Regions from separate parts of the Glycocaulis alkaliphilus genome, predicted to be linked through region 1. Evidence: predicted binding sites of a transcription regulator. Region 1 holds the regulator's gene; the other holds the start of a gene.
The links. Region 1 encodes LexA, which represses DNA repair genes until DNA is damaged. Its sites were predicted from a motif close to ATGTTCCNCTTGTGTTCC; they were not measured.
Positions count from the first base shown of each region.

Region 2: the regulator LexA is predicted to act here: its motif matches at 3,025-3,042, upstream of X907_RS06605 (VOC family protein).

Region 1 is NZ_CP018911.1:1,816,407-1,821,190, forward strand. It holds gene trpD (anthranilate phosphoribosyltransferase) at 1-884, shown strand, start outside; gene trpC (indole-3-glycerol phosphate synthase TrpC) at 897-1,691, shown strand; gene lexA (transcriptional repressor LexA) at 1,789-2,460, shown strand; gene X907_RS08670 (ComEC/Rec2 family competence protein) at 2,488-4,644, opposite strand; gene gltX (glutamate--tRNA ligase) at 4,700-4,784, shown strand, end outside.
Region 2 is NZ_CP018911.1:1,381,037-1,385,820, forward strand. It holds gene X907_RS06585 (cytochrome P450) at 1-881, shown strand, start outside; gene X907_RS06590 (hypothetical protein) at 983-1,585, shown strand; RNA gene ssrA (transfer-messenger RNA) at 1,608-1,971, opposite strand; gene X907_RS06600 (DUF2459 domain-containing protein) at 1,972-2,643, shown strand; gene X907_RS06605 (VOC family protein) at 2,640-3,020, opposite strand; gene X907_RS06610 (thymidylate synthase) at 3,217-4,056, shown strand; gene X907_RS06615 (dihydrofolate reductase) at 4,066-4,578, shown strand; gene hflK (FtsH protease activity modulator HflK) at 4,685-4,784, shown strand, end outside.

The DNA.
Region 1 (4,784 bases):
GACTGGCCGCGATTGGCGAGGATCCGGGCGTGCTGGCCACCGGAGCGCGCGCCATGCGCGCGCGGATGAACACGGTGAAAGCTCCCGCCAATGCCATTGATACATGCGGAACCGGCGGCGACGCCCGGGGCACATGGAACATCTCCACCGCCGCCGCGCTGGTGGCTGCTGCTGCGGGCGCCGTGGTTGCCAAGCACGGCAACAAGGCTGCCTCGTCGAAATCCGGCTCTGCCGAAGTGCTCGATTCATCGGGTGTGAACCTGATGGCAACGCCTGAACAGATCGAACGGGCGCTGGACGAGGCCGGTGTCGCCTTCCTGTTCGCCCAGGCCCATCACGGCGCCGTGCGCCACGTGGCCCCTGCCCGCAAGACGCTGGGGGTGCGCACCGTGTTCAACCTGCTGGGTCCGCTATCAAACCCTGCGGGCACACGCCGCCAGCTTCTGGGTGTGTTCGACCAGCGCTGGCTTGTGCCCATGGCCGAGGCCTTGCGCGATCTGGGCGCCGAGCGTGCGTGGATCGTCCACGGCGAAGACGGTCTGGATGAGATCACCACAACCGGCGCCACCCATATCGCCAGCCTGGAGGCCGATGGCAGCGTGCGCGAGTTCACCGTCACGCCTGAAGATGCCGGATTGCCCCGCGCGAGCCTTGATGATCTCAAGGGCGGGGAACCGGCCGAGAATGCCGCCGCGCTGCACCGCCTGCTGGACGGCGAGCGTGGCGCATACCGCGACATTGTCCTGTTCAATGCCAGCGCGGCACTGGTGCTTGCGGGCAAGGCTGATGGCCTGAAAGACGGCGTGGCGCTGGCAGCAGCCGCCATTGATGACGGGCGGGCCGCCGGAACGCTCAATAAGCTTGTACATATTACAAACACCTGAGGAGCGCCCGCGATGAGCGACACGCTGGAGCGTATTGGCATCTACAAGCGCGCGGAGACCGCGCGCCGCAAGGCAGCTCTCAGCTATGCCGACATCTGCGCAAAGGCGCGCGCTGCCTCACCTGTGCGCGGTTTTTTCAGGCAGCTGCAAACCCGGCAAGCCGCCGACGGACTGGCGCTGATTGCGGAGATCAAGAAGGCAAGCCCCTCCAAAGGCCTGATCCGCGCCGACTTTGACCCTCCCGCGCTCGCCCGCGCCTATGAGGACGGGGGCGCAGCCTGCCTCTCCATCCTCACTGACACGGAAAGCTTTGAAGGAGCCGACAGCCATCTTGTCGAGGCGCGCGCCGCCGTCTCCCTGCCCGTATTGCGCAAGGACTTCCTCTATGACCCCTGGCAGGTCGTAGAGGCCCGCGCTCTGGGCGCAGACTGCATTCTGGTCATCATGGCAGCCGTGGACGACACGCTGGCCGCCGATCTGGTGGCCGAGGCTGCACGCTGGGACATGGATGCCCTTATCGAGGTGCATGACCGGGCGGAGCTGGACCGGGCCCTCGCCCTGCCCTCGCCGCTCATTGGTATCAATAACCGCAATCTGCGCACCTTCGATGTGACGCTCGATACGTTCGAGGCGCTCAGCGCGCATGTCCCCGAGGACCGCTTTCTCGTCGCCGAGAGCGGCATTTTCTCCTTCGATGACGCTGAGCGGGTGCGTAAGTCCGGCGCCAAAGCGCTTCTGGTCGGCGAAAGCCTCATGCGCCAGAATGATGTAACGTCAGCGGTGAAAGACCTGATGAAGTTCGCGTGAGACCCCGTATTCCGCTTGACCAGCCGCCGGAACAGGCATAGAACAAAACATGGCCTTTCTGGCTTTGTTCCCGCTGCGCCTGGAGATCAGACCCCTCATGCTGACCCGCAAACAACACGAGCTTCTGCTCTTCATTCACAAGCGCCTCTCTGAAGACGGCGTTTCCCCGTCCTTTGACGAGATGAAGGAAGCGCTTCAGCTGGCTTCAAAGTCCGGTGTTCACCGCCTCGTCAGCGCGCTGGAGGAGCGTGGCTTCATTCGGCGTCTGGCCCACCGGGCCCGGGCGCTCGAAGTGCTCAAGCTCCCGGATGCCTCCGCACCGCGCGCAAGCGCCGCAGATAATGTCGTCAGCGGCAATTTTGCCCGCCGTGAAGTCGAGACGGATTCGGTGGATGTGCCGCTTCTGGGCAAGATCGCGGCTGGTGTGCCCATCGAAGCCATCCAGCACGAAACCGAGCGTTTCGGCGTGCCGTCCCAAATGGTCTCGTCGGGTGAACATTTCGCGCTCGAGGTCGAGGGCGATTCCATGATCGAGGCCGGTATTCTGGATGGCGATTACGTCATTATCCGGCGCGGAGACACGGCCAATAATGGCGAGATTGTCGTTGCGCTGGTGGATAATGAGGAAGCCACGCTCAAGCGCATCCGCCGCAAGGGCGGGTCGATTGCTCTTGAAGCGGCCAACCCGGCCTATGAGACCCGTATTTTCGGGCCCGACCGGGTGCAGGTTCAGGGTCGTCTGGTGGGGCTGATCCGCCGCTATCACTGATCCGGGAGTCCGGGCGGCGGCGGACAGTCAGCTGCCCCGCTCCCGCCCCCAGACACGGGCCGCACTGCCATCATTGGCGCCGCGCAGGCGGATTATGCGGCCATCTCTGACCCAGAACTCGGCACTGCCCAGCTCTGCCCGCGCCGCATCATCGAGAACAGGCACCGCGCAGCGGCGCTTCTGCCAGGCGCTTACCGTGCCGCGCGCGACCACCAGGTCTGCGCGTACGCAGTCTTCCTCCAGCGAGGCGGGATGCTCGCTGACCGCTACGCGCAGCCCCTCGGCCGTGACGACAAGGCAGCCCAGCGGATCGCACGCGTAATCCCCGCGCGGCGCGGCGCTTAGCCCTGTTCCTGCGCGCTGCAGGAGAACGCCTGTCTCGAACCGGCCCCGGCGGCGGTCGCTGACCTGCCAGTCTCCAGGTTCACCGGACTCAGCTGAAAGGCTGCGCGAAACGAGTACGCCCGACGAGGTGATCATCATGTCGGGCGGCGATTGCAGTGCCCACAGGCCAAGCGCCCCGGCAGCAAAAGGGACACCCGCCACTCGCACCAGCCCGCGCCCCAGCGTCGCCAGGGCAAACCCGGTCGCATAAAGGCCAAGCACGATCCCGCCCGGTGCCAGCGCCGGCATGGCCGCGCCGGGCAGCGAGGATGTCCACGTGGCGATGGCAAGAACGATGTCCATGCCCGCCGCGCTCACCAGGAGCGGCAGCCCTTCCAGCCCGAAGGGAGCCAGCAATAGCCCCACGACACCCGCCGGCATGACCCAGAAGCTGAAGACCGGCATGGCCAGAAGGTTTGCGCCAAACCCGTAGGCTGCCATGCGCTGGAAGTGGAAGGCGGCAAAAAGCCCGGTCGCGCTGCCCGCCACCAGGCTGGTAACGGCAAGGCCTGTAAACGCGGCCTGTACCCGCGCAAACCAGCCATAGTCGGCCATATCGCGTGTCATCCGCCATCTCTGCCAGGCTTCATAGACGGCGATCAGCGCGGCGGTGGCGGCGAAGCTCATCTGGAAACCCGGCTCGATCACGCTTTGCGGGCTGAATGCGATGATGATGAGTGCGGCCAGAGCAAGCGACTGAAACGACACCGCTCTTCGCCCTATCAATATCGCCGTGAACATGACCGCAGCCATGACGAAGGCACGCTGGGTGGAGATCGCCCCGCCAGACAGCAGCAGATAGCCAAGGGCGGCGAGCAGTGCGATCAGCGCGGCAGGCTTTCGCGGGTCATGCGCGCGGGCGAAGGGCTCAATCGAGGCGATGAGCCAGCGCGCCGCGAAATAGATACCGCCCGCCAGCAATGCCATATGCATCCCCGATATGGCCAGCAAATGGCCAAGCCCGGATAGCCTGAGCGCCTCCGCATGGGCCTCGGTAACGCCTGAGCGCTCCCCGGTCAGCAGCGCGGCAATGACCGGTCCGGAGTTCGGCCCGGCAGCATCGGAAATGCGCTGCGCCAGCCGCCAGCGCCATCCCAGAAATGCCCGCTCGCTCTCATCGCCGGCAATCTCTTCCGGCTGAGGCTGTGAGATGGAAAAGCCGGCAAGCGCCACCCGCTGATACCAGGCCGCCCGCGCACCGTCATAGCCACCCGCCGCCGCAGGCCCACGCGGATGGGACAGGACAGCATTGATACGTATGCCGTCGCCGGGGGTCAGGGTTTCGGTGTTGATCCGCAAGCGCACCCGGAACGGCGCCACATCGGCGCGCTCCAGCGTCTGTACGCGCAGCAGCACGCGCCCCGACCGGCCTCTGCGTTCGATGCGCTCCACCCAGCCTGTAACCGTGCGGGCTCGGTCACTGACCTCGATCACGGGCGGCGCAAGCGAGAGCGTCCTGCCCTGAACATGGGCATGCCCGGCCAGCGCACAGGCGCTCAGCACGATCGCTGCCATCAGGGACGGCTTGGCGGTGAAAAGCGGGACGGCCAGAACGCAGGCAAAAGCGGCAAGCCAGAAAACCGGGATCAGCACGCTGCCAGGCTCTGCCGGAACCGAAAGATAGACTGCCGCACCCAGCCCCGCGGCCAGCGGCGCCCACAAGATCAGATCGGACGGCCGGACAGCTCTTGATGGCAATACAGGCTGCAAAAGACGGCTCAGTGCCGCGCGCTCGGCGCCCGAAACCGGGCTGCGCCCCCGCTGGATTGATGTCCAGACCGCCTGGATGTAGCGGCGCATGCAGCCACCCTGTGTTGTCACTTCAGCGGTGAGACTATCTCTTTACCGCGCTAACATGCTAATCATCCCGCTCCCTTCGCAGCGCAGCAACATCTCGCACGTGCAAAACAGATCAGACATCATCACGCGTTTCGCGCCTT
Region 2 (4,784 bases), 440 kb from region 1:
TCTCTGACGTCGAAGGTTTCGACAGGGGCGAGGTGAGGCGGGCCATAGAGGTGTTGCTGGAAGAGATCGGGCAGATGCGCCTGTCTGACCTTGCACCTGTCCCTGAATGGATGCCGCGCATGATGACGCGGCGAGCCGTTCAGGCACGCAAGGTGTTCCGCAAGGCGGTAGAGGGCCAGATCGCCCGCAGGCGCGCGGCGGCCGATCCGGGCAGCGATCTTCTGGGCCTTCTTCTCACCGTCCGCGACGAGGAGACCGGCGAAGGCCTGTCCGACACCGATATTCGCGACAGTGTGATGACGTTTGTGGCGGCAGGCCATGAAACCACCGGCATAGCCCTGACCTGGGCGCTTTATCTGCTGGCCAACCAGCCGCAAGCGCAGGCGCGCCTGCGCGAAGAGGCAAAGGCCGTGCTCGGCGACGGGCCCGCGACCGCCGAGCATGTGAGCCAGCTTTATTTCACCCGTCAGGTGCTGGAGGAGGCGATGCGCCTTTATCCGCCTGCGCCCATGGTGGCCCGCCGGGCCGTACGGGCGACCGAGATATGTGGTCGCCCGGTGCGCAAGGGCGATGTGGCGCTGCTCGCCTTCTACTGCCTGCACCGGCACACGACGCTCTGGGACAATCCCGACAGCTTTGATCCGGACCGCTGGCTGCGCGACCGCAGGCCCACCGACCGCTATCAATTCCTGGCCTTTGGTGGCGGGCCGCGCGCCTGCATCGGCATGGGCTTTGCGATGATGGAGGCAACCATCATGCTGGCCACGCTGGTACGTGAGCTGGCGTTTTCACCGCCCGCCGATGCCCGCCCTGTTGAGCTGGCCATGCAGGTTACCTTGCGTCCCGCTGGCGGGCTTCATCTGATTGTCAAACCGGCCTGATACGCGTGGCCCAGCTGTCATGAAAATCAGGGCGCGCCGCTTTCGCAGCGCCCGTAATGGCGTTAACCTTGCTGACAGCTGGCAAATCAGGGGGTGGGGTATTGGAACGGCTGACCGAGCTTGAACATGAACCGGCCCGCGCCCTCGCCGCTGAATACATGCATGAGGCCGACATCCTTCTGGGCCGCCTCCCGCGCCGCGTGGCCCGGCATTACCGGCGTGAAGTGGAAGTGCGGGTGATTGAAGCCCTGAATGGCGGCCGCAATGCGAGCGCGGACACGGTGGCCCGCGCGCTCGATCTCGTCGGCCCGCCCGGCCACTACCTGCCGTCTGAAATCGCCGGTCAGGCCGCACGTCATGCCGCGCGCACCCTCAACCCGCGCCGGGTGGTAGAGGCATTGCGCTACGGGGCCATGTCAGGGCCGGGCACCGCCGCTGCCGTCAGCGTGCTGGGCCTGCTTTACGCCGCTGCTGCCTTTGCCATCATCGCGGGCATTGCCCGGCTGATCTCGCCTGATGCTGCCGGCGTCTATCAATTGGCCAATGGCGCCTATGTTCTGGGCGTCGGCGGGAATCACTCCGAAGCGCGCGACGTGCTGGGTATATTGTTCGTGCCGCTCAGCTGGGCCTTTGGCGCAGGCCTCTACACAGCGCTGGCGCAGCTATTGCCGGTCGTGATCCGCGAACGGTCGCGCAGACGATAGCCAGGTCGCGAAAATCTGAGGAAGTAGGGGGCTTCTGTTGCCAGGCGCCCCCCGAACCCCGCCTGCGGCTTGCTAGAGCCGAGGACTTAAGATGCGAAATGATCGCGCCGCTTACGCAGCGAGACGCACTTCTTCAGCAAAGTTGTCGTTGGCAACTTTAACAATGGGCTGATAACGGAGCCCATGCGGGTGAAAGCAACGTCTTTACCCATCCGTCGATCCTGATCGGCCCCATGCTCACCGCCCAACGCAGCGGAAAAGAGATTGGTGGAGCCGCCGGGAATCGCACCCGGGTCCGGTCTGGTTATTACACGCACGTTTATCACCATAGACCGCCGAAGCGGACGAGATTGAATATAAGGCGTCTGGCCGTGTTATGAAAGGGTATGGCACGGCTTTACCCCCTGATATGTCTGCTGACGGGCTTCACGCTTGCGCTTGCTGCCTGCACCCGGCCTGCGCCGGTGGCGGTCGCCAGCGCGGATGACTGCGAGCTGATCGCCGTCAGTTCCAATGGCTGGCATACGAATTTCTACCTGCCTGCAAGCGCGTTTCCCGGTGACGGGCCGTTGCGCGCGGCGTTTCCCGATGCGCGCTGGTTCTCAATCGGCTGGGGCGATGCGGGAGCCTATGTGGATGGCGTAAACCCGCTCAACAGCATCGCCGCCATCGCATGGCCAACGCGCTCTGTCGTGCATGTCGCGGCGCTGGGCCGTGATCCGCGCGAGGCCTATTTGAGCGAATATCGCGATGTCGCGCTGTCCGGTGAGGCGCTCGCCATCATCGTTGAGGGTCTGGAGGCCGAGCTGGTGCTGGATGAGGCGGGCGCTCCGCGCTTAGTCGCTGACGGGCTGGATGCGCGCGGCAGCGCGTTTCTGGCTGGCCGCTCCACCTACCACGCTTTCCAGAGCTGCAATGTATGGACGGCGGCCCGCCTGCGCGAGGCGGGCCTTGATGTCGGCTGGACGGGCGCGCATTTGCTGCCCGCAAGCCTGCTAAACCGGCTGGAGCGGACAGCGCCATCACGCTGCCCGCCCCCCGGGAAGGAAACCCGCTAGCCGGGAATGCCGGTCATCAGGAAGGCATTCAGCTTGTTGCCGTCGGGATCGCGGAAATAGCCGGCGTAGAAATTGTCGCCGCGCGGGCCGGGCTTGCCTTCACACGTGCCGCCATGGGCCAGCGCGATGTCATAGAGCCGGTGGACCTGCTCCTTGTCTTTCGCTTCCAGCGCGACCATCACGCCATTGCCGACACTGGCCGCATTGCCGTCAAACGGCTTGGTGGCGGCGATGCCGGCCGCGCCGCCGGGCTTGCCCCAGGCCACGAAAGCGTCACTCTCCATCATGCGCGGCGTGTCGAGCTCTTTCGCGATGGCATCGTAGAAGGCACACGCTTTTTCCAGGTCGTTCGTGCCGACAGTTACATATCCGATCATTGAAATATTCCCTTTTTGTTCCAGCCCACGCAAACTGCCACCAGCGCGCGGTGCGGGCAAGGGCGATTTGATGTCCGGAGACTTAAATCCTGTTCATAACTGGCTTGTGCCTGCGGTTTGGTGGCCCGCATGGGTAGGCCGAATCACCCCGATGGGGCAGGGTGCCCCCATACCCTCGCGGCTTAGAGAATCGCCCATGGCCCTTGCCGAACATCATCCCGCCCCCACGCCCCCCGGCATCGAGGCGGCGTATCTCGATCTGCTGCGCGATGTGATGGCCAACGGCACGCCGTCAGATGACCGCACAGGGGTAGGCACGCGCACGGTGTTTGGCCGCCAGATACGCTGTGATCTGGCTGACGGGTTTCCGCTTCTGACCACCAAGAAGGTGCATTTCCGCTCCATCGCCATCGAGCTTCTCTGGTTCATCAAGGGGATGACCAATGTGACATGGCTGCAGGAGCGCGGCGTCACCATCTGGGATGAGTGGGCGGACGAAAATGGCGAGCTGGGCCCCGTCTATGGCAAGCAATGGCGGCGCTGGACTGGCCCTGACGGGCGCGAGATTGACCAGCTGGCAGATCTTGTGGCGCAGATAAAGGCCAATCCGGCTTCGCGCCGCCTCGTGCTGTCGGCTTGGAACCCGGCCGATGTGCCCTCCATGGCGCTGCCGCCTTGTCATACGCTGTTCCAGTTCCACGTCGCGAACGGGCGTCTCTCGCTGCAGCTTTACCAGCGCAGCGCGGATTTGTTCCTCGGCGTACCGTTCAATATCGCGAGCTATGCGCTGCTGCTGGCCATGATGGCGCAGGCGACGGGGCTGAAACCCGGCGAGTTCGTCCACACATTCGGGGACGCACACATTTATTCAAACCATGTCGAGCAGGTGGAGCGCCAGCTGGCCCGCGATATGCGGCCGCTGCCCACGCTGAAGCTCAATCCGAACATCACCGACCTCTTCGCCTTCGAGTACGAAGACATTGAGATCATCGGCTATGACCCGCATCCGGGCATATCCGCGCCGGTGGCGGTTTAGGGCGGCGGTGTGAGTGGTATCCCCCTCTCAATCGTCGTCGCCGTCGCGAAGAATGGCGTGATCGGGCGGGACAATGACCTGCCATGGCGCATCCCCTCTGACCTGAAGAACTTCAAGGCCACCACGCTCGGCAAGCCGGTCATCATGGGCCGCAAGACGTGGGACAGCCTGCCGCGCAAGCCTTTGCCCGGCCGCGCCAATTTCGTTGTCTCACGCAGCGTCACGGCACTGGAAGGCGCGCAAGTTTTCTCCGATGCGGACGATGCGGTGGAGGCTGCGCGCAAGGTTGCGGTGAAGGATGGTGCCAGCGAAGTATGCCTGATTGGCGGCGCGGCGCTTTATGCAGCCCTGCTGCCCGCTGTCAGCCGCATCCATCTGACCGAAGTCGATCTCGAGCCGGAGGGTGATGCGCATTTTCCGATGCTTAACCCGCTCGAATGGCGTGAGGTCAGCGCCGAACGTTTCAACCCGGCACCGGGCGATGATGCGGGGTTTGTGGCGCGGGTTCTGGAGCGGGTGTGACGCATCGCGCACTGCGTCCGGTGCCGGTTTGACTTGAACCGGCGGGCCGATCCGTCCACATATCGTCGCAACACCGATCAATTTTCATTCCGTTACGAGGACGTATATGCCCTGGAACGACAATGCAGGCGGCGGCGGGGGGCCTTGGGGCTCTGGCGGCGGCGGACGGCGCGGCAATAACAATAACCAGAATCCGTGGGGGCAAG